One region of the Bradyrhizobium sp. Kon58 genome, then DNA from elsewhere that is predicted to be linked to it. Evidence: predicted binding sites of a transcription regulator. Region 1 holds the regulator's gene; each other region holds the start of a gene.
The links. Region 1 encodes LexA, which represses DNA repair genes until DNA is damaged. Its sites were predicted from a motif close to TGTTCNNNNTGTGTTCNG; they were not measured.
Positions count from the first base shown of each region.

Region 2: the regulator LexA is predicted to act here: its motif matches at 3,727-3,744, upstream of AC0L20_RS29970 (helicase-related protein).
Region 3: the regulator LexA is predicted to act here: its motif matches at 6,548-6,565, upstream of AC0L20_RS22235 (nucleoid-associated protein).

Region 1 covers NZ_JBVVOT010000007.1:91,595-101,781, forward strand. The annotation lists gene AC0L20_RS14865 (DMT family transporter) at 1-548, shown strand, start outside; gene AC0L20_RS14870 (S41 family peptidase) at 737-2,074, opposite strand; gene AC0L20_RS14875 (alpha-hydroxy acid oxidase) at 2,380-3,513, shown strand; gene AC0L20_RS14880 (HAD family hydrolase) at 3,528-4,154, shown strand; gene AC0L20_RS14885 (hypothetical protein) at 4,325-4,516, shown strand; gene AC0L20_RS14890 (molybdopterin molybdotransferase MoeA) at 4,742-5,953, shown strand; gene lexA (transcriptional repressor LexA) at 6,129-6,830, shown strand; gene AC0L20_RS14900 (hypothetical protein) at 7,295-7,729, shown strand; gene AC0L20_RS14905 (GAF domain-containing protein) at 7,952-8,893, shown strand; gene AC0L20_RS14910 (ComEC/Rec2 family competence protein) at 8,903-10,187, opposite strand, start outside.
Region 2 covers NZ_JBVVOT010000025.1:3,835-14,021, reverse strand. The annotation lists gene AC0L20_RS29975 (RNA-binding S4 domain-containing protein) at 1-15, opposite strand, end outside; gene AC0L20_RS29970 (helicase-related protein) at 38-3,460, opposite strand; gene AC0L20_RS29965 (DUF3108 domain-containing protein) at 4,143-4,952, opposite strand; gene rpmB (50S ribosomal protein L28) at 5,573-5,884, shown strand; gene AC0L20_RS29955 (HTH domain-containing protein) at 6,155-7,828, shown strand; gene AC0L20_RS29950 (non-canonical purine NTP pyrophosphatase) at 7,823-8,470, opposite strand; gene AC0L20_RS29945 (SIR2 family NAD-dependent protein deacylase) at 8,473-9,225, opposite strand; gene AC0L20_RS29940 (class I SAM-dependent methyltransferase) at 9,297-9,917, opposite strand.
Region 3 covers NZ_JBVVOT010000013.1:182,304-192,490, forward strand. The annotation lists gene AC0L20_RS22200 (phospholipase D-like domain-containing protein) at 1-1,374, shown strand, start outside; gene AC0L20_RS22205 (hypothetical protein) at 1,445-1,717, shown strand; gene AC0L20_RS22210 (hypothetical protein) at 1,728-2,156, shown strand; gene AC0L20_RS22215 (hypothetical protein) at 2,187-2,441, opposite strand; gene AC0L20_RS22220 (S1/P1 nuclease) at 2,438-3,202, opposite strand; gene AC0L20_RS22225 (SGNH/GDSL hydrolase family protein) at 3,245-3,943, opposite strand; gene AC0L20_RS22230 (hypothetical protein) at 4,096-5,529, opposite strand; gene AC0L20_RS22235 (nucleoid-associated protein) at 5,489-6,538, opposite strand; gene AC0L20_RS22240 (Fic family protein) at 6,896-8,443, shown strand; gene AC0L20_RS22245 (hypothetical protein) at 8,988-9,272, shown strand; partial or broken gene AC0L20_RS22250 (IS5 family transposase) at 9,526-10,187, opposite strand, start outside.

The DNA.
Region 1 (10,187 bases):
TGGCGTGGCCGCTGCTCGCGGAGAGGCCGTCTCTCACCACTTCCGCTGGGGTGGTGCTTGCATTCGTCGGCGTGGTCGTGTTGGCGGCGGAGCCCGGCCCGTCCGCAAACGCGCTTCCACTGCTGCTCGTGGTCGGGGCAGCCTTCGCATTCGCGGTGTCCAATGTCCTGACGAAACGCTACGGCCCTTTTGACCCCCTGATGTTGATGGGATGGTCCTCGCTGCTCACGGTGCCGCAGGTCATGTTGATGTCGCTGCTCCTTGAACATGGACAACTCGCGAGCCTCGTCACGGCAGATGGACGTGGTTGGCTGGCACTCGCCTATACGATTTTTATCGGGGGAATTGTCGGGTTTGGCCTGTGGTTCTGGCTGATCGGGCGTTGCTCCATGGGCCGCGTCGCGCCCTTCGGTTTGCTGCTTCCGGTGTTCGCCTTGATGTCGAGCGTGATGTTCCTTGGCGAACACATGACTTCAAAGTTGATGATCGGCGGGCTGCTCGCGATCTCCGGCGTCGCCATGACACAGTTAAGACCGAGACACAGTTAAGACCGAGCGCTCGGTCAAACTGAACCTTGAAGTCGCATCGCTGCGACTTCGCGCCCGGCGCTGGGCCGAGCGCGATGGCTGCTACGAGGCCACCTTTGCGGCCACGAACCCGAGGTGAGACCGCGTCCCCAAACGAATTCGCCCGGGAGCGGTCATCCGCTCCCGGGCGATGCCTGGAAGTCGCAAGGCTAGTTCGGCACCGCAGCCTTCGGCGCCGGCTTGGCGGCGACCGCATTCGCGGTCTGGCCGTGCAGGAAGTCGTAGGCCGTATGCAGCGCCTTGTCGTCTTTGGCTTCCGGCGGAACATAGGACTGCGATCCGGTCTGCTCGGTGCCATCGGCCGCCTGGAGATGGCCGCGCATCTGGGACTCCGCCATGGTGTCCATCCGGCCCTTCAGCTCGGGCGGCACGTCCTGGAGGATTTCGATGTCGGGCGCGATGCCCTGGGCCTGGATCGAGCGGCCCGAGGGCGTGTAGTAGCGCGCCGTGGTCAGCGCCAGCGCGCCGTTGCCGGTGCCGAGCGGAATGATGGTCTGCACCGAGCCCTTGCCGAACGAGCGCGTGCCGATCAGCGTGGCGCGCTTGTGGTCATGCAGCGCGCCGGCCACAATCTCCGAGGCCGAGGCCGAGCCGCCATTGACGAGAACCACCAGCGGCTTGCCCTTGGTGAGGTCGCCACCATGCGCGGTGAAGCGCTGGGTCTCTTCCGGATTGCGGCCGCGGGTCGAGACGACCTCGCCACGCTGCAGGAACGCGCTCGACACCGACACGGCCTGGTCGAGCAATCCGCCCGGATTGTTGCGCAGGTCCATAACGTAGCCGACCAGCTTCTCCGGCGGAACGTCCTTGGAGATCGATGCGATCGCCTTCTTCAGGCCATCGGTGGTCTGCTCGTTGAACGAGGTGACGCGGATATAGCCGATATCGCCGTTCTCGACGTGGAAGCGCACGGGGCGCACATGGATGATCTCGCGCTTGATCGCGACGTCGAGCGGGGCGTCGGCCCCCTTGCGCACGATCGTGAGCTTGGTCTGGGTCTCGACCGGCCCCTTCATCTTGTTGACGGCCTGCTCGAGCGTCATGCCCTGCACGGCATCGCCGTCGATCTTGCTGATCAGGTCGCCCGACATGATGCCTGCCTTGGAGGCCGGCGTGTCGTCGATCGGCGAGACGACCTTGACCAGGCCGTCCTCCATCGTGACCTCGATGCCGAGCCCGCCGAACTCGCCGGAGGTGGTCTCCTGCATCTCGGTCCAGGCCTTGTCGTTCATGTAGCGCGAGTGCGGATCGAGCGAGGTCACCATGCCGGTGATCGCACCTTCGATCAGCTTGGCATTGTCAGGCTTCTCGACGTAGCTCGCCTTCACCCGCTCGAACACTTCGCCGAACAAATTGAGCTTGGAATAGGCGTCATCCGCGCTCGCTGCCGCCCGTGCCGCCCACACGCCGCCGTGCGGACTGGCTACCAGAAGGGTCAGACACGCTCCGGTGAGCGCGCCCAGTGGAAACAGCAGGGTTTTCCGCATGGATAGGCTGGCCTTTTTGCTTCGCGGTTCGGTGGGGCTGGAGAGCCGCCATGCAAATGGCGATCCAGCCTGCTTCTCACAATACCATTCTGGTTTCTTCAAGGCCGGGATGCCACGCTGGCGGGTACAGCGTAAAAATCCTTCGTCCGGAACTAAACTTTCGGCAACGTTGCAGGACCCGGTTCGTGCGCAGCGGGGGTCGGCCGGCCGGCCCACGCCTCGCAGCCATGCCATTTTAGGATGGTTTTGGCGCCATAGACGGGTTAGGCGATGAGGGAAGGCTTCAAATTCTCGGGAGGATAACAATGAACGAAGCACCCCGCATCCAACCGGACAGGAATGTCGAGCTCGGCGCCAGCACCGAGCCGTTCCAGAATCTGCATGAATTCATCCGGAAAGCGCGTTCCAACCTCAACCAGAATGCCTGGGATTATATCGTCGGCGCGGCCGAGACCGAGACCACGATGCGTCGCAACCGCATGGCGCTGGACGAGATCGCCTTCCGCCCGCGCGTGCTGCGCGATGTCCGCAAGGTCACAGGTTCGGTCGAACAGTTCGGCCGCAAGATGCGCCTGCCCGTGGTGCTCGCCCCCGTCGGCGCGCTCGAGATCTTCGACCCGGATGGTGCGGCGAGCGTGGCACGCGCCTGCGGCACTTTCGGTGCGGCGCACATGCTCAGTTCGGTGTCCGAGCCCGGTCTAGAAAAGACCGCCGAAGCTGCGCCGGACGCGTTGCGCCTCTACCAGCTCTACGTGCGCGGCGACGACGCCTTCGTCACCGACGTCGTCAGCCGGGCTGAGAAGCACGCCTATGCCGCCTTCTGCCTGACCGTCGATACCGCTCATTACAGCCGTCGCGAACGTGACATCGCCAAGCGCTACGTTCGCGAGAGCCGCCTGCGCGCCACCGGCGGCGATTACCAGAAGGGTCTGGAGTGGCGGACGGTGAAGATGATCAAGGACAAGTTCAAGATCCCGCTGATCCTCAAGGGCATCGCGACGCCAGAGGATGCGCTGATCGCGATCGATCACGGCGTCGAATGGATCTACGTCTCCAACCATGGCGGCCGTCAGCTCGATCACGGTCGCGGCGCCATGCACGTGCTGCCCGAGATCGTTGACGCCGTGAACGGCCGCGCCAAGATCATGGTCGATGGCGGCATGTGTCGCGGCACCGACATCGTCAAGGCGATCGCGGCGGGCGCCGACCTCGTCGGCATCGGCCGGCTGCAATGCTGGGCGCTGGCGGCGGCCGGCGAAGCCGGCGTGGCCCGCATGCTGGAGCTGCTCGAGGACGAAGTGCTGCGCTGCCTCGGCCTCTTGGGTGCGACCTCGTTCGCCGAGGTCAACAAATCCTGCCTGCACCAGGCGACCGCAACCAACGCGCCGAGTGTGTTCAGCGCGTTTCCGCTGTTCGACCACGAGCCGTATCGATACTGAGTGAAAGGACGCAGGTGACATCGCTCTCTCCCGACAGCGCGGATGCGCTTCTGTTCGATCTCGGCCGCGTGGTGCTCGATATCGATTTCTCCAAGGCGATCGCCTGTTGGGCGGGACATGCCGGCTGCAAGCCTGAAGCCATCGTCGCGCGCTATGTGCGGGACAGCGAAGCTTATCGGCTGCACGAGATGGGGAAGATCAGCGATGAGGATTATTTCGCCTCATTGCGAGCCTCGCTCGGAATCGGCATTTCGGACGCGCAGTTCCTGGAAGGCTGGAACGCGATCTTCGCCGGCGAAATGCCTGACATCGCCGAGCTGCTGCCGCGCGCAGCGAAGCAGATGCCGCTCTACGCTTTCTCCAACACCAATCGGCCGCACGTGGACCATTTCTCGAGGGAATATGCCGGCGTCCTCGGCCATTTCCGCGAGCTGTATTTGTCGTCCAGCATCGGCTTGCGCAAACCGGATGCGGATGCCTTCGACCACGTCGTTGCGGCGATCGGCGTGCCCGCCGGGCGCATCGTGTTCTTCGACGATCTTGCCGAAAACATCGAGGGAGCGCGGGCGCGCGGCTTGACGGCGGTGCATGTGACCTCGCCGCGTGACGTCGGGAACGCATTGAAGGCATTGGGCATCTGACGACGAGGCGTCGTCGCGAAACCCTTGGCGCCACGGCCCAACGGGAACAATTTTGGAAAAAACTGAGGAACCCAATCACTTTGTGCATTTTTATACAGAGTTCCCGGAACGGAATACCACCTTCCGGACTCTTAGAGTCCGTTGGGACTTCTACGGACGGATGCATCATCGTGCTGGGCAAGACCTACCTCACCAAGCAGGCCTCTCTTCTTCTTGAATTCGCGAGGACAACTTCAGATTCGGAGCTTTCCGCCAAGCTCGTGAGCAAGGCGGCCGACCTGAAATCCCAGGCCGATCCGCTGCCCGACAAGGATCAGGGACCCAAGGCGCCCGACGTAACTCCCGGGCAGCCAGGGAGCTGATCGATCCAGGCCCGGGGCGCTCGTCGTTCTCGCCCTTCCATGACCACTCTCCTGCCGATCTGTCGGGTTCTTCGGATCATGCCACGACGCGCGCGATCCTGCCTTCGGAACAATGTGAAGCGGCGGGATGACTGCGCGCGCTCAGCCGTTTTTGCCTCTGCGCCCGCGCTCGGCTAGAAGATTTGCGGAACATTCGCCCGAACGTGCCGAGCAGGAGTTTTCGCCGTGGCCTTGATGCCGGTTTCTGACGCGCTTGCCGCGGTGCTGGCGGGTGCAGAGCCGCTGCCGGAAGAAATGATCTCCCTCGACGAGGCCTACCATCGCGTGCTCGCGCGTGACGTCGCGGCGCGGCGCACGCAGCCGCCGCAGGCGATGTCGGCGATGGACGGCTACGCGGTGCGCGCGGCTGATGCCGCGACGATCGATTCGGAGCTCACCGTCATCGGCGAAGTCGCGGCAGGCCGACCGTTCGCGGGGACGGTCGGCGCCGGCGAGGCCGTGCGGATCTTCACCGGCGGCGTCGTTCCCGGTGGCGCGGACGCCGTCGTGATCCAGGAGGACACGGTCGCTGCCGGCAAGCGCATCACGATCAAGGAAGCCGCGATCGCCGGTCGGCACATCCGCCCCGCAGGCGTCGATTTCCGCGAGGGCGACGTGCTCCTGCGCAAGGGAAATCGTCTCACCGAGCGCGACCTCGCGCTCGCCGCCGGGATGAACCATCCGCACCTTGGCGTTTTCAGACGTCCGAAAGTCGCGATTCTCGCCACCGGCGACGAGCTGGTGATGCCGGGCACCACGCCCGGCCACGGCCAGATCGTCTACTCCAACGGCTACGCCCTGCACGCGCTCGCCCGCAGCGAGGGCGCCGAGACCATCGACCTCGGGATTGCCGCCGACACGCTGGACGCCACCACCGCCGGCATCCGCCGCGCCCGCGAGAGCGGCGCCGACATCCTGATCACGACCGGCGGCGCATCGGTTGGCGACCACGATCTGGTCCAGCAGGCGCTGCGGGACGAAGGCATTGCGATGGCGTTCTGGAAGATCGCGATGCGGCCAGGCAAGCCGATGATGCACGGGCGGCTCGGCGCAATGGAGGTGATCGGCCTGCCGGGCAATCCCGTGTCGTCCTACGTGTGCGCGTTCCTGTTCATGGTGCCGCTGATTCGCGCCCTGTCGGGCCGTTCGGTGATTCACCATCGCAGTGAACGCGCCGTGCTCGGCCGCGACGTCGGCGCCAACGACCAGCGCGAGGACTATCTGCGCGCGCATCTGGAGGAGCGTGACGATGGCACGCGCGTCGTTCTTCCCGTCAACCATCAGGACTCTTCGCTGCTTGCGAATCTCGCTGCAGCACAGGTACTTCTCGTGCGCGCACCGTTCGCGCCGAAGGCCGAAGCCGGCACGGCTTGCGAAGTGTTGCGGCTCCCCGTCTGAGCGTCCGGCAATGCGCGTTCCGCGAACTTTGCTCTGTTCACGGTAAATTAAGCAGTTGCGGAACATGTATCGAACATATAGTGTCCGTTCATGATTTGTTTCGAGTATGTAGCGGCTTATTGCCGAACTCTGCGTCTCGGAATCGGACGACATCAACCGGGGGACTTTGGTCGAGATGTTAACGCGCAAACAATACGAGCTTCTGCGGTTCATCAGTGAACGTCTGAAGGAAAGCGGCGTGCCGCCCTCCTTCGACGAGATGAAGGATGCGCTCGATCTGCGCTCGAAGTCGGGCATCCATCGCCTGATCACGGCGCTCGAGGAGCGTGGCTTCATCCGACGCCTGCCCAACCGCGCCCGTGCGATTGAAGTCATCAAGCTGCCGGAGCTCCAGGCAGCCGCCGGCAGCCGCCGCGGCTTCACGCCGAGCGTCATCGAGGGCAATCTCGGCAAGGTGCGTGCGAGCTCCAGCCTGCCCGCGGACGACGGCGAACGTCCCGTCGCGGTACCGGTGATGGGCCGCATCGCGGCCGGCACGCCGATCGAGGCGTTGCAGACCCGCAGCCATACTATCAGCGTACCGCCTGACATGCTCGGCTCGGGCGAGCATTACGCGCTCGAAGTGCGCGGTGATTCCATGGTCGAGGCCGGCATCCTTGACGGCGACATGGCGCTGATTCAGCGCAACGAGAGCGCCGATACCGGCGACATCGTGGTGGCGCTGATCGACGACGAGGAAGCGACGCTGAAGCGCTTCCGCCGCCGCGGCGCCTCGATCGCGCTCGAGCCCGCCAACGCGGCTTATGAGGTCCGCATCCTGCCGCCCAACCGGGTGAAGATTCAGGGCAAGCTGATCGGGCTTTACCGGAAGTACTGATACCGGGCGTCCTTGATACCGGGAGTACTTCATGCCGGAGGTGCTTGGCGCCTCGCGCGCTTCCGATCGGCATCGCCGGTCAGAAATTGGAACGGATCATCGTCCGCTCCGGCTGGGTAGTCTTTCTGGTTCTGCACAGACTATCCGGCCCCTCCTTCGGCGCTGGCTCCTCGCGACGCCCACGAAGCGGCACTGGTTCGCGGCGCAAGTGTTCGAGGAAACAGCGGCCGGCGACCAAGCTCGACCGTTGCAGTCAAGCCGGCGATATTCCCGCACGCGCCTCCCGAATGCATCGCAACTCGCTTTGTTCCTATTGAATTCGGGAAAGATAATGTGATCGCGGCTCGCGGAAAGCAGCCGCAGATTTGCCCACAACCAAGCAGAGCGTTCATGCTTCAACTCTGATAGAGGCCTGCGCCTCGATTAAGAGACGCGGGTTGCTATCCCAGCATGAGGAGCACCCGATGTGTGACTACAGCCTGCATGCCGTCGCGTCGCGCCCCGCCGAAGTCGGCGAGACGATCGTCACGACAAGCTTCCGCGGCACCTCGACGCGCGGCTTCGCCTCGGCAGCCGATCCGTCTGTTGCCGTCTGCCTGCTGCCGGGAACGGAGCTCGCCTTCGCCGACGACGTTCGCTACGACAATCGCTGGATCTGGACGCGCACCATCAATTCCCGCGTGGGCAAGTTCGGCAAGATCGACCCGCACGTTCCCGACCGCCATCATGACGCGATCGAATTCCCGGACGGCAAATACGTGCTGGTGACGCAGCTCGTCGAAGGTCAGCGCGCGACCGTGTTGCAGCTGCCGGTAACTCAGTCGGTCGCCGAGCGAGAGCACAAGGCGCAGATTATCGCCGACCGGCAGCCGACCGTCAGGCACCTGCCGATCGGCTGACACAGCCTCCCCCGGCTACGAGGTCGGGGGGTTAGGATTGAATTGCCATCGCCGGCCGTGGCCGGCGAGATGGTATGGCTCGCGTCCGCGAAATCCAATCGGATGGACCAAGCCCGCACCTCTCCGCCGCACGAAGTTTGAGCCGCCCTGCCTGAATTTTGAACGTCCGCTTCGCAGCCAAATGACCGATGCTGTCAGGGCTTGAGACGGCGGACACGCTCGATGAAAACCTTCCTTCGCGTCGTTGAACTCTGGGTGCCCGATCGGACGCGCACGCGGCTGGAGTTTGGTGGCGGTCTCTATGGCGAAGGGCTGTCCGCGTTCAAGGCCGTCAGCGAAGAGCTGCACTTCGGATATGACGAGGGACTTCCGGGCAAGGCCTGGGCCGCGGGCCACCCCGTGATCCTCACCAAATTCGCCAACTCATATTTCAAACGGACCGATCAGGCGCTCGCGGCCGGCCTCACCTGCGGCGTCGCGGTGCCGGTGTTTGCGGGTGAATTCCTGCAAGCCGTCATGGTGCTGTTCTGCGGCGAGGACGAAGCGCATGTCGGGGCGATCGAGCTCTGGCACAACGACCCTGATGCCTCCCACGAGATGGGGCTTGTCGACGGCTATTACGGCACCGCCGACATGTTTGAATTCAACTCCCGCCACACCAAATTTCCTCGCGGCTTTGGCCTGCCTGGCCGCACCTGGAAGGCGGGCCTGCCGCTGATCATAAAGGACCTGCACGACGCCAGGAGTTTTCTGCGCTGGGAGGACGCGGCCAAGGTCGGGATCAATTTCGGCGTCGGCGTGCCCTATCGGACGGGCGCGGACCAGACCTGGGTTCTGACATTCCTCTCCGCGCAGGCCACGCCGATTGCGCGACGCTTCGAGATCTGGATCCCGAACGAGACCCGCTCGGCACTGGTGTTCCGCGCCGGCGATTGCAGCGCGCAGACCGACCTTGCAGCGCTCTATGCGGATAAATCCATTGCCAGAGGCGAAGGCAGCATCGGCGGGGCCTGGGCCACCGGCATGCCCGCGCTCAACGACGATCTGGTGCATGACGGCTCGGTCGCCGGTCTCGAAGCCTGCACATCCGGACTGAGCCGAATGGTGGCCCTGCCGGTCATCGGCAATTCCAGGCTCGACGCCGTACTGGCCTGGTATTTGTAACCGATCCGATCAATCGTCGGCCTGCAAGTCGGTCTCCGCCGGCGTTGCGTCCTTGATGCGGGGCGCGATCGCCTTCGGCGCAAGGCTGCCGTCGAAATCACCCTCACCGGCGCCGGCCGGCAACCAGGGGCGGCTCGTGCCTCTCGCCCTCACCGCGTGAACCACAAAGCCGTCACCACGTTGCGTCAGCGCCAGCGCACTCTGGCTGGCGAGCCGTTGCCGATCGACCACCATCGCCGCGCAATCGGGTGGCGCGGGGCGTGTCGTCACCACCAGCGCGGCCCGACTGCAATCGTCCGCGAGAGCGTCGACGCGCAGTGCCAGCGCGACCAACCTCCCGTCGGCCAGTGGCGTCACGCAGCCGGATTCGTCACAGGACACGCCATCGGCCAGAGAGGCTCGGCCCGCATCGCGCGGATCGGCGTCGGCAGCGAGCCATTCCTTGAGCAGAAAGCTGTCCTTGCTCGTCCTGATCAGGTGCAGATATCCGTCCCTGCCCCGCACCGCAACGCTCGCGCCATCCCCGGCAATCAGGATGTCGGGCTGCCGCGCCGACAGTCCCCAGAGGATCGCTGCCAGCAGCACCAGGGCGCCGGACCAGCGTAGCGGCGTGCGCAACAAGCCCAGCAGGATGATTCCCAGGCTCGCCGCGATCAGCGGCGCGATCCCGAACGCCGAGATGCGGCCGACGGCGCCCGGCAATGCCGCGACCCAGCGCGAGACCGCGACCATCCAGTCGATGCCGATCCCCATCAGCCACCAGAACACGCTGTCCAGCCCGAACGGCGCAGCAAGCAGTCCCAACAATCCCGCCGGCATCACCAGCGCCGAGACCACCGGCATCGCGCCGAGATTGGCAAGCACGCCGAACGGCGTGACACGGTGGAAATGGAACGCGGCGTAGGGCGTGGTCGCAAGTCCCGCAATCAGCGAGGCCATGAACAGCATCGCGATCTCGCGGCCACCCCACATTGCAATGCGCGCGGTCGCCGAATGGTCCGGCGAAGCAAACAAATTGGGCATGCCGATCTGCACCAAGGCGACGAGCCCGAGCGTTGCCGCAAACGACATCTGAAAACTCGGATGCACCAGTGCTTCCGGCGCGACCGCCAGCACGATCAGCGCGGCGACAGCAAGCGTGCGAAAGGTGATGGCGCGGCGATCGACCATCACCGCGATCAGCACCACCGCCGTCATGAAGAACGATCTTTGCGTTGCGACCTCCGCGCCTGACAGCAGCAGGTAGAACGCAGCAGCGACCAGCGCGGCGGCCGCCGACCATTTCTTGATGGCG
Region 2 (10,187 bases), on a different contig from region 1:
TAGCCATTTGTCGATGCGCTGCCGCTCGGTCGTGGGCTCACTCCTTACGCCCGGACAGCTGCTCCTTTAGCGCAGCGAGTTTTGCAAACGGCGAGTTCGGATCGACCGGACGATCGCGCTCGCGCGGGGTCGCGCTCGATGCATAGGGACGCAGCGAGGGTCCGCCCTGGCGGTCGCGGCCCTTGTCGCGGTCGCGGCCACGATTGTCGCGGCCCTTGTCGCGATCGCCGCCACCGAACTTGCCCTTGTTGCGATCCTTGTTGTCGCGATCCTTGTTGCCGCCATTCTTGCCCTCGAAGCGGCGGTTCTTGTCGTCGCGCCCCTCCGGACGCGGCGCGGCTTCGGTGCCGCCTTCGCGCGGCTTGCGGAAATCCCTGCCGCCATCGCGACCAGAATCGCGACGATGACCACCGCCATGACGATGGCGCTCACCGCGTTTCTCGCCGTCGGCGGCAGGCGCGGCTTCGCCTTCGGCAGGCGCAGCGCCTGCTTCAGCAGCCGCCTGCGGACGCGGCTGGTGACGCTGGTTGCGATGTCGCTCGTGGCGCGGCTTGCGATCGTCGTGACGGCCGGCGGGACGCCAGACCTCGATGAGCTCGGGTTCAGCGGGGGTGGCCGCGGCTTCCACAGGTGCCGCCGCATCGGCCGACGCAGCGGCTTCGGTTGCAGCAGTCTCTGCAGGCGCGGTTTCGGCGGGGACAGCTTCGGCGGGAGCGGTTTCAGCAGCTTGAACGGCTGCCGCAGCCTCTTCCGCAGGTGGCGCGATGCCGGGAGCGTCTTCCGGCGTGACGGACGCCTCAAGCGCCGGCTCTTCAGGCGCGGGCTCGTCATGCTGCTCCATGCCGGGCGCGTCTTCGACGGTCACAGGCTCGGCGGCGGCTTCGATCGCGGTGTCCGCGGGCGTTGCGGCGTCCTCGGCCGGCGTTTCGGTTGCGGGCGTCTCTTCGCTGGAGGCTTCAGCAACAGCCGCCTCGGCAACAACCGGTTTCGCCGGCAGCGGCGGGCGCTTGTCCATGCGATAGCCGAGCGCACGCAGCACGGATGCAAAGTCTTCGCCGGCCGAACCGGTGAGCGAGGTCATCGCCTGCGTCACGACAAAGCTGCGGCCGTCGAACGCACCGGCGGGCTTTTCGCCGGACGCGTTCTCGCGCCAGGCCAGCGCTGGACGGATCAGATCGGCCAGGCGCTCCAGGATGTCGACGCGCACGGCGCGCTCGCCGGCCTGCTTGTAGCCGAGCACGCGATAGGCATCGCGCGGCAGCTGCTTGTCGACCGGGAACGAGGTGCGGCCCGAGCTTGCCAGATGCTGCGCGCCCGACAGCGCGGAGGGATCGACATTGTCCTGCTTCAGCGCCCAGAGCAGCGCGGCCAGCGCACGCCCGGCCGGCTTGAGCATGCCGGGGAAATAGAGGTGATAGGCGCCGAAGCGGACGCCGTATTTGCGCAAGGTCGCGCGCGAGGGCTGATCGAGGTCCTTGAGCTCGTTGGCGATCTTCGGGCGCTCCAGCACGCCGAGCGCCTCGACGAGCTGATAGGCGATGCCGCGGGCTATGCCGGTGACGTCCTCGGCCTTGCTGAGCTCGAACAGCGGCCCGAGCAGCTTTTCGATATGCGTCTTGAGCCAGAGCTCGAGCCGGGCCTGCACCTTGTCGCGAGGCGCGCCCGTGAGCCGCTCGTCGGAGATGATGCGGATGCGCGGATGCAGCGCGTCCTCTGCGGCAGAGAGCCGCGCCACGGCGTCGCCGGTCCAGCGGATCATGCCTTCCGAAGTCAGCACGAACTGCTCGTCCGGCGCATTGCCCAGTTTTTCGGCGCGCGCGTTGATCTCGCCGGCGAGCACGGCCTGCGCTGCAGCCTGCAACGCTTTCGCATCGGAGCCGGCTTCCGCCGCATCCGGTGCAAAGGTGAAGCCATCGAGGCGGCCGATGACATGGCCTTCGACGATGACTTCGCCGGTCTTGCCGATTTCAGTATTCAAGCTCGTGTTCTCCCGCAGGCGGCGCATCAATACACTGGTCCGGCGATCAACGAAACGCTCAGTCAAGCGTTCATGGAGCGCATCCGATAATTTATTTTCGACCTCGCGGGCGATCCCCTGCCAGCGTTCCGGGTCTTTCAGCCAGTCGGGACGGTTGGCGACGAAGGTCCAGGTGCGAATCTGTGCGATCCGGGCCGACAGCGTGTCGATATCGCCGTCGACGCGGTCGGCCTGGTCGATCTGGGTCCTGAACCAGGCGTCGGGGATGCATCCCTTGCGCATCAGGAAGCCGTAGAGCGTGGTGACCAGCTCGGCATGGGCGGCCGGCGACAGCTTTCGATAATCGGGGATCTGGCAGGCCTCCCACAGCCGTTCCACGGCGTCCTTGCCATGCGCGACATCGCGCACCTCGGCGTCGCGGGCGGCGTGGTCGAGCACGCGCATGTCCTCGGCGATGGGCGCGCGCGTCAGCGCCTCATGGCCGGGGGCGAGGTTCAGCGAGACCTGGAGCGCGCCAAGGGAGGCGAAATCCAGCTTCGAATTGCGCCATTGCAAAACCTTCACGGGATCGAAGGTGTGGTTCTGCAGCGCATTGACGAGCTCGGGCTCGAACGGCGCGCAGCGACCGGTGGTGCCGAAGGTGCCGTTGCGGGTGGCGCGGCCGGCGCGGCCGGCGATCTGGCCGAATTCGGACGGCGTCAGGCGGCGGAACTGATAGCCGTCGAACTTGCGGTCGGAGGCAAAGGCGACGTGGTCGACGTCGAGATTGAGGCCCATGCCGACGGCGTCGGTGGCGACGAGGTAATCGACCTCGCCGTTCTGGAACATCGCCACCTGCGCGTTGCGGGTGCGCGGCGACAGCGAGCCCAGCACCACGGCGGCACCGCCATGCTGGCGGCGGATCAGCTCGGCGATGGCGTAGACCTCGTCGGCCGAGAAGGCGACGATGGCGGTGCGGCGCGGCTGCCGCGTGATCTTGCGGTCGCCGGCGAATTCCAGCTGCGACAGGCGCGGCCGGGTGATCATGGAAACGCCGGGCAGCAGCCGCTCGATGATCGGGCGCATCGTGGCAGCGCCCAGCAGCAGCGTCTCGTCGCGGCCGCGGCGGTTGAGGATGCGGTCGGTGAAGACGTGGCCGCGCTCCAGATCGGATGCGATCTGCACCTCGTCGACCGCCAGGAACGAGACGTCGAGATCCCGCGGCATCGCCTCGACGGTCGAGACCCAATAGCGCGGCGCTTTCGGCTTGATCTTCTCCTCGCCGGTCACGAGCGCGACGGCATCGGGGCCGACCCGGGCTGCGATCTTGTTGTAGACCTCGCGCGCCAGCAGACGCAGCGGCAGCCCGATCATGCCGGAGGGATGCGCGAGCATCCGCTCGATGGCGAGATGGGTCTTGCCGGTGTTGGTGGGACCAAGCACCGCAGTGACGCCGGCGCCGGGAAGCCGCTCGGAAGCGAAGGGGGAGGAGGAAAAAGGCATCTGGGGGATTAGGTAATGGCGATTGGGGCGAATGTCAGTGCTGTTTTGGGGCGGTGGCGCGAAGGGCCGGCCTCACACACTGCTGTCATCGCCCGGCTCGACCGGGCGATCCAGTATTCCAGAGGCGGCGCAGATCAAGCCGAGAGGGCGCGGCGTACTGGATGCCCCGGTCAAGCCGGGGCATGACGGCGGAGAATGCGGCGCCCCTCCCCAAATCCCGCGCAACTGTCTCACTTTGCGACGCTTTTCCCGTTGGCTTTAAGCTTCGGAACGAGTTGAGAACGAATCGCGGCCGAATCGATGACTCCCCCTTGAGTCCTGTTCCGTTCACGCAAGATGTCGCGGGAGGCTTATTGGGTTCGCACTAGATGGAGTTTTGGCCTGCCGCACAAGCGACGTTTCGATGGCGGAATTGTTAAAGCTGGGGACGGCGCGGAGTCGAATCAGAATCGGGGAGGAGTCAAATGGATTCCCGGCTCTCGACCCCTCCAAACAAAAAGTGCGAAAACAACCCCATGCACAGTAGGCATGTCGTTGAATTCATTGATGTTTATTTTTGCCAAAAGGGAAGTCCGTAGCCCGCATGGAGCGGAGCGCAATGCGGGGGCCAAGCAAAGAACCCGGATTGCGCTGCGCTCCATCCGGGCTACGGCAGCGAGGCCGGGGCTACGACAGCCAGGCCCTACTGCGTCTTCGCGACCCTGGGCGGCTGGGCCGTGGTGATAAAGCTGGTTGCTTCCAGCATGGCCGGGCCGAGCGGGGTCGGCACTTTCAGCCAGAACGGGACCAGGATGCGCGTGCCGGCGATCGGGGCGAAGGCGACCTCGATGTTGCGCTGGGCGGCGAGATATTTGATCACGGGGCGGTCGGGGATGTAGCCGGCGATGGGCACGAAATATAGCGAGCAGACCACGACCTGGCCGTGATAGCCCTTCTCCGCCTTGACGTTCTCCATGCGCTTGAAATCGAGCTTGAGCTCGTAGCGCATGCGGCCGTCGAACACGGCGGCGCTGCCGTGGCAGGCGTCCGCCGACAGCACATCGCCGGTGCCTGAGACGCGCACCAGCGAGGCCGTCATCGGGTCCCAGACGCCGCGGCGATGCGCGTCGGTGACGACGATGCGGTCGGGATCGACCGGCGGCTCTGGCAGAATCGCAAAATCCTTCACATTGCCCTTGTCGAGCGTGATGCGGATCTCTTCGGTCTTCTTCGAGGTGGTGGTGGAGGCCTGGTAGCCGGTCGCGACCAGCGCGCCGTTGACCACGCGCCCTTGCGAGGCGCCGGTGCCGGACCCGCCCGCGAAGGATTTTAGAAGCCCCGAGGTGCCGCCGGAGGCCGCGGCCGCGAACACATCGTCCTGGATGTCGATATTCCAGGCGCCCTTGCCGACCGGAATGCCCGCCAGCGTCGCCTCGTATTGCGCCTCGAGCTTGCCTTGCGCCGCCGCGGGCTCCGCCGCCCACGCCAAAACCAGCCCGAAAAGGGCCGCCATGACCCAGCGGCCGGCAGAGCGCGGATGACTTGCGCGCGGATTCCTTGCGCGCCGCTCCGCTGAGCGCAGCTCATTTGGACGCAGGCCGGACGCAAGATGAGGCGTTGTGAGCACGAAACAATCCAATCGGGGCGCGAACGGTTGTTACTTAAGCCAAAAAGCGCGCCAAGCAATGCATCCGGGCCTATCCGCGCCCGGAACTCCACTGGACTCTTCGGGCGCGAATACGCCCTTTATGTGATGGTAAGGCGCGACAATCATTGCCGTTTTGGTGATCGGGGCGGGTTAGAACCGCGCACCTCACTCCGCTGCCTCTTCCCCCTCGCCCCGCTTGCGGGGAGAGGGTCGGGGTGAGGGGAGCTCTCCTGGGGGGAGGTGAGAATTGAGTACACTCAACCCACAGCGCCCTCGCGGAGACTCCCCCTCACCCGGAATCCGCGCTGATCGCGCGCATTCCGGCCTCTCCCCGCAGGCGGGGAGAGGCGAAAGCAGCAGCCAAAACCTTGACGTCCCGCCGCTTCCCCCCTATACGTCCGCCCGCTCCCTGCAAGGACAGAGAATTTGCCCGTGGCGCCCCGAATGGCGGCCGCACATCGTTGGGAAAGATTGAGGATTTTGCCATGTCTCGCCGCTGCGAATTGACGGCCAAGGGCCCCCAGGTCGGCCACACGGTCAGCCACTCCAACATCAAGACCAAGCGCCGCTTCCTGCCGAACCTGGTCAACGTGACCTTCATCAGCGAAGCGCTGGGCCGCAACGTGCGCCTGCGCGTCTCCACCAACGCGATCAAGAGCGTCGACCACAATGGCGGCCTCGATCCCTTCCTGCTCAAGGCCAAGGCCGCCGTGCTGTCGCCCCGCGCCCTCGAGCTGAAGCGCGCCATCCAGAAGAAGGTCGGCCCGACCCCGGCGCCGGAGAAGAAGGCGAGCTAAGAATTTTCGGATTGGCGAGGGCTTGCGTCGCGAGGCGTAGGCTCAGCCGGATCAAGTTTTGCGTGACGGCCGGATCGGAAGATCCGGCCGTTTTTGTTTTTGCGGTGCAAATGTCTATGTCGCCGCATCGCTTGGAGTAGGCTACGCTAAGATCATCAATTGACACGATTTTTGGGAGCCTCTCAACGACGGCCGTATCGTCCTTCGCGCGCGGCCTAGATCGAGGTAGCTTTTGAGAGAGCACTCGCCGAGCGGAAGCACGTCATCCTAATGCATAGTTACCAAAAACAAACGGTTGCCGTGCAGAATCAGACCGACGAGCGCGTCGAAGGTGAACGACAAACCTTTCTTCGTGTCGCGGAGATTGTGTTGAGCAAGTCTCGTGTCCCACTTAGCGCTGGTGAGATTGTTGATCGAGGAGTCGAGCAAGGACTCTTTGGCGACCACACAATGGGTCGCACACCCCAGAAATCCATGCAGGCTCGGCTTAGCATGGACATCCTACACAGAAAGACTGACTCACGATTTGTCCGAACTGGTCGCGGGCGCTTTACCCTTCGCGCTTCGCTAGGAGCACCAGTAAGTGAACCGGACATTGCGCCGGGCGAAGTTCAGTCTGAATACGTAGCCGAGCGCCGTGTACTAAATACGCCGCGAGAAGAAGTTCTGTGCGTTCCAGAGCCTGCATATCGCGATGTCCTGACCTTTCAGGGTATAGACACCGATACACCCTTGATACTCGGGCAGCTTCTTAGCGAAAAAACTACCACCTATCTCGGGCGAGCTGAGGCTGAGGTCAACAACGACGCGAAGCAATTCATAACGTACGTCTTGGTTCAATGTGGTCAGCGCTTGCTGTTCTTCAAGCGATCCTATCTCAGCCGAGCAGCCGAATTTCTAAGAGGATCGAAGTGCATTGGCTTCGGTGGCCACGTCAGCGCCGCTGATCTCGATATGCTTTCGCGAGCCGACTTTGGTTTGTCAGCTTGCGGACGCAGAGAGCTCGCGGAAGAGCTTTTTTTGCCAGACCGAACCAGACGGAAACGCAAGGTCTCGGCTGAGGCAAGTCTTACAGACAAGCCTACTATCGATCTCTTTCAGAGCGTTCCACTAGAGTGTTTGGGAGTTCTGAACGACGACTCTTCGGAGGTCGGAAGGCGGCACGTTGCCGTTGTTTACCGTGCATGGCTTCCCGATTGGAACACAGCCAAGAAGCTGCAGAAGGGCGATTCATCGATCAAAGGCTTGGGATGGATCGATCTTTCAAAGGACAAGGTCGACATAACAGATTTCGAATATTGGTCGCAGCTATGTTTGCGACGCTTTTATCCGTCCACTCTCTTCACGCGAGCAAGACTCGAAATCGTAAATAACTCTCGCTTCGCGAGCGACCGCATCTTAGTTGTCGCGGGCCGAATTGGATCGGGGAAGTCGGAGACCGCCAATTACCTCAGCCAACGCCTACACTGCTCTTTGATCAAGACTGGGGAGTTGGTTCGCGCGCTAATGGAATCACCTCCAATCGGGGAGATTGGACGAGAGGAATTTCAAACTCGAGCATACAAATTCATCAGCGCGGAAGGCGGCACTAAGAAGTTGGCTGACGCCATAGCGAGCCAAATCGCGCACGAAGGTGGCAATCGTACGATTGTCGATGGAATTCGAAATCTCGACACCTTCGAGCACTTAGAAAGAAAGTGCGCTGGCGGGATCGGACTACTCTTTGTGCAGACTCCACCGGATCTCGCGTTCGACATGTATCGCGCCAGAGAGGCAGGAACGCTGAAATTCAGCTATCGCGATTTTCTTAAGGTATACGATGCCCCAGTAGAGGGGGAGATCTCAAGCCTGGGGCGCCGAGCAAACGCCTACATCTACAACTCTTTTGGGATGGAGGCCTTTCGGCGAACGCTAGACGAACTATTGCCGCAAATGCGTTCATAGCGCTGGAAACAAAGACGGTTCAGCGGCCAAGCGATACCTCATGAATGCCTTGAGGGCCTTAATTGATTGCGATACGACGAGTTTCTCCCCAAGACCTGAATGGTCGTCCTTCACGATCTCCGCATAGGTCCGACCGCCAAAGCCGTCAGGACAAAAAATGGTGTCCCAGTAGAACTCTCTAGTTCCTCTTGGAGAATTACTCAAAGCGCCTAGGGTTTCGCCAACAAAGGTGTGGACGTTTAGACCGTCACAATAGCCGACTACAGCTCGCGCAATAGCTCTAGTCGTGAGCGTCGAACAAGCCGCCACAAACTGCTCGGGGGCAAGAGAGTCCCACATCGGCTGAGTAAGCCCACCCGGAAACGACTTATCCCCGAAGCCTTCCAGAACGAGCCCTGCATGCTCAACAATGCAGGGTATCTGAATCTGTCGATACGCAGATTCAACTTTGAACTTCACCATAGACTCAAGATCGCATAATAGCGGCTCCGTTGTTGCGATCTTCCTAAAGCGAATATCGAAGAGCTCGCCCAGCGTCTTTCCGGTGTACTCAAGCTCGATCGTGTCCTTCGCTAATGCCCATTCCTCCTTCTTGTAATCGCTCCAGGAGCAATACGCGATTTGTATGGGAGAGGAGCTCATCACTAGATTCTCATCTCATGAAGCACTTCAGCGACGTTCTTTGAAATATCTTCCGCCCCAACGGGTATGACATCGATGTTGCGCTCATTGAAGAGGCGCCGCTCGAATTCCGACGGCTCTGGCAGAACTATATATGCTCTTCTTCCGCTCGAAGAGTTCGGCAGATCGGAAAATAAGCGATTCACGATGTGAAACAAGTAATTCACATTCGGATCGCGGAAGCTGTATCCGATAAACAGAACGGCTCTACCGAGTATGTCGCCCCGTAACTTGAAGTCCATTGGACTTTCCAATCGCATCCGCTCCATGTATTGCGATTCGGAGACAACCATCTGTTGAGGACTATTGAAGTCGCCGTGAAATTTGACGACTTCGATCACGGACCTATCATGCGCAATTGTGTGCTCGCCGGATACGATGTGCGTGTTCCGTCCGCTCTTCTTTAGAGCTCGTTCGATAAAATCGTCATAATTTGTTGTATAATAGAGGCTGCAACGATCCAGTTGGACCAGCTCTGAATGCACCGGCGAAGCAAGAATGTCTGCATCCGTCGCTTCAGCGAATTGTAGCGAAAGCCAATTCGTTAGCGGTGCGAGTTCGCGGTTCAAAATCTTGAAGTACTCCAAGATTTGGAGGTCACTTCCCCGCATCCGCAGCAAATTCTCGTCATTACAGCCAATCAGCTTCGCTGCTTGGTCCACCATCGCTTCCCAAGACGGCCCTCTCTTGGTTCCTCCGTCCCAGGTAACTGACATCGACGCTCCTGCGCCGACAAACGGGACGACGCGCCTATCGCGGTATAGTCTTCGAAGATCGGGGGGACAGGTCATCGAACCTTCTTCACCAGTAAACGAGTAAGACTGTGAAAATGCGGGATGTTGTTATGGGGATGCGTCTCGTGAATGATCGAGTCAGACTCAGCCAAGACCGTGTGGCCTTCGTATTGCTCTACATAAAACGAATGAGCCAATAGGGTTGGCGAAAAGTTCGGATGGGCAGATAAATCATGGGGCCCATCATTGAATGAAACAAGGAAGTGATACCCGCCAAGCCGTGTCCTCAGCAGCGCCGTTTGGATCAGTGAGGATATCTCTTCAGAGGAACTAAGGCAGTGCGCTAAGCCATAGAGCACAATCACATCAAATAATTCATCCCTAGTAAGATAAGCACCTCCGTCCAAGACGAGCCATTCAATTCGCGGGTCTGGAAACGAGCGCCGACCATTTTCTATAGCCTTCGCGGAGCAATCAACTGCTGTTACGCTTGCGCCGCATTGAGCAAATGCGGCGGCGTTCTTCCCTTCCCCACAACCTAAATCGAGTACGCGAACTCCACGTAAATCCCGATGCTCTTCGAGAAATGATTTCACTAAAGAGCCGGGGGACGTCCCCCAAAAGCAATCACTCGATGAATAGCCTTCATCGTAACCGCCGCTGTCTCTTGTCATTTGCCTGCAATATGGATTGAATCAGAAGCAGATAGCTTAGGGATACTGCCGGACCAACGCAATCAGCGGTTGATAGAGAAAAGACCCCTGTCCCCGGCGAAGGTCGAGATCGCGCAGGCGAGCTCGTTTCGAGCCGTCCTGCATCGAGAACTGGAAGTTCATACGACGTGGCGACGATCCAAGACTCAGAGTTGTCGATCCATCACTTGCCGCCGCACAACGAGCCACCCCGTAGTGCTACTAGTTAAGCCAAGGTCCTATTGATCTCCC
Region 3 (10,187 bases), on a different contig from region 1:
TCCGGCTGGACCGAAGCCATCGACGTGAATGGCCAAGCCGGCAACGGCATAGAGGCGTATTTTAATCGCGGCTTCGTCATGTCTCAATTCGTCGCACGCATCGCGCGTGAGAAGAACTGGAAGCCGCGCGACATCAAGGATCACATAGCCGACCTCGAAGAGCCTTTGAGGCGATTTCTCTCGGGTGAACTTCGGTTGGCGCTCCTGCGCTTGCTCGATGAAGTCATCGGGGATCCCAGGCTGGAGCTTTATCTGGCGATTTACGAGCTCTCGGATGAGGAACTGATCGCGCGGCTGAAGCTTTTGAAGCGTCGCGCGCACCTGGTGCTCTCGAATGGCTCCGACAAGGGGGGCGACGGCAACGCGGATGCCCGCGAGGAGCTGAAGGCGGCCGGCGTTGACGTCCACGACAGGATCCTCGGCTCAAAGGGCCTGGGTCACAACAAGTTCGTCGTCGTTGTGTCCACCAAAGGCGACGTCGCAACGAAGGTGTGGACCGGAAGCACGAATTGGGCGCCGACCGGCCTCTGCACGCAGGCCAACAATGGAATTCTGTTTGTCGACCCAAAGATCGCCGGATTGTATTTCGAGCAGTGGGGCCGCCTGAGAGATGCTGGCAGCGACTTCACGCCGGATCTCGTGGGCGACAACGCCAAATCGCCGCGTCCGGCGAACGGGACAGACGTCTGGTTCACCCGGGTCCGAAGCAAGTCGAAGAAGAACGTCGGGAAAGGTATCGACATCGAGGCGCTCATTGAGCTCGTGACGGGCGCCAAGGACATGATCCTCTATGTGATGTTCCAGCCCGGTCCCGATCCACTCGCTGATATTGTCGCAAGGGCCTCAGAGATCTACGTCAGGGGTGTCGTCAGCACCGTCACGTCGGATAACCGCGAAAAATTCTCGCTGAGAGGTGTAGATACGGAGTCCCATGAGTTTGAGACGGCTCTGGTGCAGCCCGAAGGCGTCGTGAAGTCCTTTTCGGACTGGATTGGGGAAGTGACGCGCAGCCAGTTTCTGTTTCCCAACCAGAACCCGGGCATCGGCCATGCGATCACGCACTCAAAGATGATCGTGATCGACCCCTTTTCAGACGACTGCAAGGTGGTCACCGGATCCCACAATTTTTCCGGCTCCGCCAGCGAGCAGAACGACGACAATTTTGTCGTGGTGCACGGCAATCGATCTCTGGCGGAGGCGTACAGTGTCGCCTGTCTTGCCACCTATGAGCACTATTCCTGGCGTGCCTACGTCAAGCGGCAGTTCGATCAGGGCAAGGTACCGTGGTCGCACTTGTCGGACGATCCCGCGTGGCAGGGCCGCTATCTATCCGCTTCGCGCAAGAAGCACTTGGCAGTATGGTGTCCACAGTAGCGTTCAATAAGGCACTGCGACGGTGAGTGGTGCGATATCCTTTCACTAGCGAATGGTTTCACGAATGGAATTGGATGCAAAGCCGCCCGTCGAAGGCAGGAATTTCCGTTTCACGATCCTGGGTGGCATCGGCGTGACCCGCATTACCGTCCGGCTGAGCGGGAAGGTGGTGCACGAGAGCGATTGTCCCGACCCGCCGTGTCACGAAGAAATGCGGATGCCGCAGGGCGCGGGCGGCGCGGAATTGGTCGTGATCGCCAAGGATTCGACCGGAAAGGTCCTGGAACGGAAATTCATTGTCGGCAGAACGGAAGGTCAGGCGGGCGGAGCCATGTCAGCCTGAGATCCTCTCCATGAGCGCGCTTCAAGAGTTTTTTCAAGAGCTGTCCAAGCTGCAGCCAACTACGTTGACGGCCGTAACAGCCGTCGTAGGTGCGACCGGCGCCGTGATCGTTGGCGTCATTACAGGGGTGATCACCAAGTTCGTCATAGGCGCGCGCGACAGGCAAGATAGAGAAGTCGAATGGCGTAAGCATGCAATCGAGCTCACCAAGCTCGACCTTGACCGGAAGCTCAAAACTCGCGCGCCGGCAGACACACGGCCACTGAGGCCGAGCATCCTGGATTTCTTGGCCAACTATCGCGATCTGCAGGATCTCGATAAGGCCTCGCCGCGTGATCTTTATGCGACTATCCTGGCGATGCGGATCAAGAAGCAATATGCAACAGCGCCCGAATCGTCGCCCAAAGAGCCGCCCGCGGCTACCGAGTACGAAGATTGATGCATCGTTCCCGCGCAAGTAACTTTCTGACTAAGGCCAAAGGTGGTTCACGATCTCGGCGAGACGGGCTCCCGCCTTGGCAAGCTGCTGCCGCTTGATAGTATCCGCCGACTGAAGGTACGCGGCTCGATCCGAGAAGGAGATCGTCCACTTCCTGGGACCTATCTTGGTGTAGGTCACATTCGACATCGCCTGTTTCGCGACCGCGATCGTGTCCGTGGCCCAAATTGCTGACCAGTTCTCGATGCGGTCCGTATCGGCCGGAACGGCCTTTGCGACGTTCACCAAAGCCAGCGGGGCGGTGTCTCCCAGTCCCAGGCATGATGGAACGCGTCGTTTCCGACCGTGATGGCTTTATCGTGGATCCAGTTGCCGCCCGCGGTTTCGGTCGACGGATCAATCGTGTGCGTGACGTCCGGATCGGCCAGGCTTCCGTTGGGATCGAGGTACGGCGCAGTGACGTGAAGGGGCTGTGCCATGTCGCCCACCAGATGAGCGACTATCAACAGAGCCTCCTTCTTGTCTTTGATGTCGAAGGGTGGCGGCGCCGGCCTGCCAAGCAGCACGGCGATCGCGGCGTTGGTAGCTGCGACCAGATCATGATCATTGGTACCCGCATCGTTTCGATCGAACTTGTCGCGCTGAACGGCCACGTCGTCGAAGTGGTACGTATTGTGACAGCCAAGATTGGCGGTCGCACTCGCTCCTTCCGGATAGACGCAATCGATCCAGTTTCGGCCGGCGTAATCGACCATAGCCTTGCGGTCGTTCGCGAAGGGGGTGCATGGAGGTTCGTATTGAGGATCCACAACGTAGGCGAGGCTGCCATCGTTTTGCCTGTGCACGCTCTTCACGCAATCGAGCCATGGCCCGGCTTGCCGTAGATCGACGCCCAGCAAGGTCTTCACCTGCTGCTTGGCATTCGGGGTCAGGAGCTGGTCAGCAATGGACCCGACCAAGCGGTGTCCGTCGGGTCCCCAAGCGGATGCGGGCTTTGCCAAGAAGAGGCTCAAGAGCACAACTGCGCTGGCGGTAATTTTAGCCATGACGGATCCTCGGGTGGGGAAAAGTTCAACACTTCGTTCCATTCATGAGCCCACGGTCGCGGCGATCGCGATCGTGTTGGCGAGCGCCTCTGCCATCCGGCGGGCGCTCCAGTCACTGTGGTGGAGGCGGTCGGGATCGGTGGGATCGACCATCCGGTCAAAGGAGATCCGTTCTGCCTCATGCCACTGCTTCATCAATGCGAAGCGGCGGAACACGTTGACCGGGAAGCCGGCCCGGCTGGCTGCCGTCTCAATCAATGCCACCATCCGGTGTGCTCGCTCCTCCATTGCCGGAGTGAGCACGGCCGGCACGTACTGAAGATCCATGAGCACGACGTCCATCAATTCATTTGCGAACATCGCGAGACCGCGCTGGATCGCGCCGGCGGTGGCGTCGAGATCCTGGCTCTTCCAAACCGCGTTGGTACCAACCTGCCAGACCACGACCGATGGCCTCTCGCCGAGTACGTCGCCTTGAATCCTTCGTAGCTCGTCTGGAGCTTCTTCACCGCCGACGCCGCGGTTGAGAATATCGAAGTTCCTGCCCGGAAAGCTTGCGCGCAGCGCCCGCTCGAGACGCTGCGGATAGGGCACGATGTCGCCTTCACCCGCCGTGGTGGACGAGCCGATCGCGACGATCTTGATCGCTCCGGCGCCGGCCAAGCGTCCCGACAGCCACCGCATGTGGTGCTGAAACCGCATCGGTTGGGCCGGAATGGCGCTCTGATCGACTGCGGGCATGAGGTTCACCTACGCGCTCGAGAGTTTCGATGGAGTTTGGTGCCGAAATGTGACAGGGCGATTACGCTATCGCAGTTGCATTCGACTATTATCAAGCCGTGTTGGATCTCGATCGCGGATACGCGGCTAGTAGAAATCTTAACCACTCAAATTTACGGCGGCTTTGCCGGAGGCGGCGGAACTGGTACTGGGCTGGGCGCGACGCTTGTAACGGGGCTCGAAGGTGACGGCATTACATCGTGCAGAGTGTGGACACCGGCGGCAACGAGAGCTCCGATCAACAGTCCATAGACCACAAGCAGTACGCCGCGGGTCTCCCGATAGTTCTTCATCGCTTGTTCGATCGGCGTTTCAGCGATTTCTTCCCGCTCGCGAACGGAGATGTAACTAAAAAGACTTTGCATCCAGCTCCGTCGGGACGAGGCTTGGCTTTGGAAGAACGCGCCATTGATCCGCCACTGCAACGCGAACGACAGACCGATGAATACGGCGGCCGCAAAGTAGAATAAGGAAGAGATGAGAGGACCCGGTGTCTTGGCCGCATCTCCCAGGATCTTCAGTATAAAAGGCGCAGCCGAGACGGCCAGGTCGCGCCAGAGCGTAGCCGCAAGATCCTGCGCCCGTTGCGCTACCTTCTGAGTTTCATCAATCACGGTCTTGCGGAGATCGGCGAGCGCCTTCAGAGTCTCGCGGCTCGATGATTGGACGTGAGCTTCATAGGCAGCTTTGGCCGCCTCAAGCGCCTGCTCCAATGTCGTGGCGAGATCTTGCTGAGGACGGCTCGCCCGAGCCAACTCACCGGAAAAGAGCAGGTGGCGTGCCTCGACATCTGTCCCCGAAAGAAAAACCCAGTTGGCGGATTCAGTCAATCGAGAACGAGCGCCGGGCAGGGCAGGATCATCGGCTCTAATGCGATAGATCGGAGGCGTCGCCGCCGCTTGCAGCCAGACCTGGCCATCCTCGAGCCAGGCGCGGGAGACGAGACCGCCCAACAGTCTGCGGGCAGAAACCGTTTCCCAAGCTTGATACGCCGGCGATGAAACCGCTGGCGCGGCCAATAATAGCCAGGGATTGAGATCGGTAACGATTTCACGGTCGGGGACGAAGTCACGAACATAGCGAGTGGGGTCGATAGACCCAAGCAAAGGCTCGGGTCGCGGTGGCGTTTGCGCGAAATCCCATGAAGCGAACTCCAATCCTCGTGCGCGAAATGCCTGAGTGGAATTGAAGTCGGCGATCGCAAGGCGCGGAAGAACAGTTCGCTGCGCCAAATATTGTGGGATGTCGGACTGGAAGATAAAGAAGGCGCAGCCGTCGGCAGTTGGCTTTCCGAGCGTGATCACGATCTCGCGGGTCGAATCAAAGATATCAGCCCCAACGAGATCACCACCCAGACCCGGATTATAGACTTGCAAGGACGAGAACGGCGGTGGGACGTCGTCGACGAAGCCGAGCCAGGCGACCTGCGCATCGACCGACGGTAGCCGGCCTCGCAACACGAGGGCGTCAATACGTTCGTCCGCCACGGCGCCGTTCGCGACAAGCTCACGTACGCGTTCGACCAGATGTGTTGATCTCGAAGTCATCGAGTGTGATCTTGTCCCTGATGATAATCTCGCCCCTGTCGCGGTTCACCGAAATGACTGAAGACATCAAACCGACAGGGAAGGTCAATTTGACCCCGCTTGCCGTCTCAACGCGACGGTTCTTGGGAGCCTGAATTGCGTTCTTTTGGAGCACGAACGATTCGCCCGCCATTCCTTCCCGCTTCAGCTTTGCTTTGAAGTCGGTCAGCACGGGGCTATCATCAGGCAGCGGCCCGAAAATGCTCTTCAGCCAATTTTCAGCACTTTCGCCGTCGACAGAACCGCCTGACTGGCTGGCGTCGTAGAGGCGTTGCGCCAGATTTTTCATCGTGTCCTGCGGAAGTATGTCTTTGTGCTTGTGCGCAATGTTGCGCGTGACCTCGACGATTGTCCTTGTCAGCTCCTCTTCCGTTCGCTGGCGTCGCACGAGCAAGAACTGTTCGAAATAGGCCGCAGGCCGTTGCGGATTTTGACGATCGACAACGCAGATTTCGTCGCGCTCTTTGCCCAGCTTGATGAGCGCGGCCTTCTGTAGGGCGTTGCGGTTCTGGACAAAAGTCCGTTCAATCTCGCCGAAGGTCGGCTTCGGCTTGCCCGAACGCCCGCGGCTGACGTCGTAGTCGTAGCTGAGAACCTTTTCGTCCTCGAATTTCAGAAGTGCATATAACCGGCCACCTGAACAAGACAGCGAGAAGATCAAGAAGGCACCGACAGCCGTGCTGCCTCCGTGAGCCTCATTGAACGCTGTCGCGAGTTTCTCGCTTTCCTCCTGGAAAGTTGCCCTATCCCGGCTGATCCGCGCCAGTTGCGCCCTCACCGGCGCGTCCGCGAGAAACTCGTATCGGTTTCCGCTGTTGACCGATCGGACGCGGCCCAGGAAAAAAGCTGCGTGTCGACCGGCATCGAACGCAGCCAGTAGCTGAAAATGTTCCTCTCCCGGGCCGACAATATGAAAAACGCTCTGATCGATGCGCAGGCTTTCGAGTTCCTGCTCAGTAAGGAAGGCCATTTATCACCATAGAACAAAAAGAGAACGAGCGCAATCGCGCCGCTCTTTTATTCCAAAATTTGCGTCGTGTTCCGTTAAGAATCTTGCATCTTGTTAAGAATTCCACCCCCAACGAGTGGCCACGCGCCGGTCTGTTGAACAGTGAACGAGGCCGCCACGCGCCGCTAAATGCCTTGCTGGTTCTCTCAAAAGCATTCCTTGGGTGGGACCGAGGGAGAACTCCAACGTCTTCGCGAGGACATTTCACATTTACCGTGTTGTGTGAGTGTTTTTCACGGTGTAAAAGGTTTTTGCGGCTCGAAGGCCGAGTTGAGAGTGAAATTCACGATCGAGAACGTTTTTCACGGATCTGGGACAATGCAGACAAAGTTTTCAGGACCAGTGTCTGTTATTCATGACCGGCGGCTGCCGGAGATCGCAACTCCTGTTGGCTATGCTGCGCTGGTTGACGCCTACAGCCTATCCGTCCCGGTCCCGCGCGTGCTTTCCGCAATCGGAACAAAGCACCGGATCATTGAGCAGGAGGGGTGGCGCATCTACACGCCGCGCCATGCGCCGGACGCGACGCTTGAGGGGCATCTCACCTTCGCTCTCAAGAATGAAGGACTAGACCTTGCAATCCTGAAACGGCTTTTCCTCACTGTGAACGAGGATGAGATTGCGGATCTTGTGAGACAGAAGCCGACCGGTCTGTATACGCGTCGTATCTGGTTTCTGCATGAATGGCTGTTGGGCCGCCAATTCAACCTGCCTGCGGCAGATAAAGTCTCTTACGTCGACGCCGTCGATACCGAGCTTCAACATGCGACCTCCGGGCAGAATTCGGCACGACACCGCGTCCGGAACAATTTGCCAGGAACGCCGGAATTTTGTCCGCTTGTTTTCAAGACTGCAGCGCTGAGCGAATTTATTGCGCAGGATCTCAAGGAGCGCGCCCGTGTCGTGGTGAGCCAGGTTCCGAAGGATCTGCTGGCGCGAACCGCCGCCTTCCTTCTTCTCAAGGATTCAAGGTCAAGCTACGTCATTGAAGGAGAGAGACCGCCACAGGACCGTATCCAGCGATGGGGCCGGGTCATCGGTGAAGCGGGACGGGCACCGCTCGACGAGGCGGAGTTTCTACGCCTGCAGCGCATCGTGATCGGCGATGAGCGCTTCGTGAAACTTGGCTTCCGTAACGAAGGTGGTTTCGTCGGCGAGCATGACCGCGAGACGCAGCGACCTATCCCGGATCATATCAGCGCGCGTCACGAAGATATCCCCTCCCTCGTGCGCGGACTGATCGCGTTCGATCATGCGGCGGAAAACGAGCTTGATCCCGTCGTCGCTGCCGCCGTGCTCGCCTTCGGGTTCGTTTATATCCACCCGTTCGAGGACGGCAACGGACGCATTCACAGATACCTGATGCACCATGTTCTGGCACGGCGCGGATTCAATCCCGCCGGGATCCACTTTCCGGTTTCCGCCGCGATTCTCGAGAAGATCAGCGAATACAAGACCGTTTTGGAAAGCTATTCGACTAGATTGTTTCCATGTGTTGAATGGGAGTCGACCCCACAGGGTAACGTCAAGGTCTTGAACGATACCGGTGATTTTTATCGTTTCTTCGACGCGACGCCCCACGCCGAGTTTCTGTACGAATGCGTGCAGAGGACCATCGAACAAGATCTTCCAAAGGAAACGCAGTTTTTGCGGAGCTTTGATACCTTCCGCGCGGGCATCGAGAACATGATCGAAATGCCGGAGCGGACGCTCAATAAGCTCTTCGGATTCCTGCAACAGAATGGAGGACAACTCTCAAAGCGTGCCCGCGATAACGAATTCTCCGAACTAACGCCGGATGAAGTCACGAGGATTGAGGAGCTTTATCAAGCGTCCTTCTCGAAAGACTCTGGAAGCGCGAGTTGAGTATGTCCGTGCGGCCGGCACTTCGATGGCTCGCGATCGATGGCGAAGTTCATTTTGCGTAATTTGCCGCATTGCGACGGACGGTCTGCAAGCAACATGGACGCCAGGTCAGACAGCATTGCATCACCTGTGTCGGCCCGACCAACGGTCAAAAGAAGTATCACCGAGCGCGAACGTCATATCTGGAGAGCCCCTTTAGGTGTGGGCGACGGTTCGGCTGAACTCGGGGGCCTTGATTGCGACTGCATCACAAGACGAGTCACAAAGCCTAGGCCTGTTGCTCCAATTCGGGCTCCAACGTGGTTGTCTTGATTCTCTCGACAATGAATTCGAGATCAAGCGGGCGTACGGCGTGGTCGGCTTCGACGAACTCCTTGTCTTTATCGACAATTTTACCTCAGCTTGCCCTCATTTGGGAGGCAGCGAGCCAAAACTCGCGCGCGTTGCATATTTACAACCCGCGCTGCCATTCGAGATACTAAGTTCCTTCATCGAGCCGACCAGAATATATTTCATGCGTCTTCAATATGATCGCGGGGGCGAAATGTATGATGTCTATCGCAGCAGCAAGCGCGACTTGCTCGTTCTGAGTACAGGCTCTGCCGTACCCCTGCTTTACTCTGCACACAAGTGGCGCAAGAGAAGAGCAAGAGTTCTCAAGGTCAGCGACGAAATCAAATCAGCCGTTCGGGCACAAGGGTACTACGTGCGCAGTCTGCACGCGAATCCGAACCGCGTTTTCTTCCCACATTCCGGGGAGAAGGCTCTAGACATTCATCTCCAGCCTAGCCGCGTAGAGGATCTGCACACCAAGATGGGAAGGAGATGATCCGCTTAGGACCGAAGCGGCGATAAGTGTAGTTCCCAAGAAGTTCTTAGCCATCGCTTCTCGGTACGGAGCGCCAGTTCACAAAATCATATTCGTCCCGCCACCGGTGCACGTTGGTTTTGCAGAATGCGCACCTGAAGTGACCAGGCTCTCGGACTTCCCGGCGGATTTGGTCAGCTACGAAGGCACCTGCGCATTTAGGGCACAAGAAAATAACTTTGGTCACAATTCACATCGATTCTTTAGTCGTCCGTTAAGAAGCCGAATTGAGCGGGAGCGGACAGGCAAGCGTATGCGATAGCTGGATCGGGAAGAGGCACAAGAGTTCTCTGAGCCAGGCGAGGATACGGCGGAAGTTGTGTCCGACTGCTGAGAGCACGACGTTGGCGGCGTCGCCGGCGCGGCCTTTGAGGTAGCAGCGACCGAGGTGACCTTCGGCCTTCAGATGTCCGATGATGGGCTCGATGGCGGAGCGGCGGCGCAGCTCGCGCTTGATGACGCCGAAGACGCCGCGCTTTTGGCCGGAGATGAAGACGCGACGTGGATTTTGAGCATCGTGGCCGCGGTATCCCTTGTCGACATAGGCCCGCTCGATCGGACATCCGGTGAGCGTCTCGGTCCGGTCGATGACGTTCCGCAAGGTGTGACCGTCGTAGGGATTTTCGGGCAGCGAGCTGGCATGCAGTACGAACAGGCCGCCGGGAGCTCGGCGATTGTTGGTGACGATGGAGGCCTTCACGCCGAACTCGTAAGGGGCTGAGGCCTTGCCTTTGCCGATGCACTCCACCTCTGGGGCATGAAAGGAATAGAGCTTCCAGCCGCGCTGGCGCTGCTGCTGGGAGCGGATCTGGCTGGCTCGGCCAAGCGGAAGGGCGAATGCCTCCTCGAGGGCTGGCTGGCCCTCGATCTTGCGAC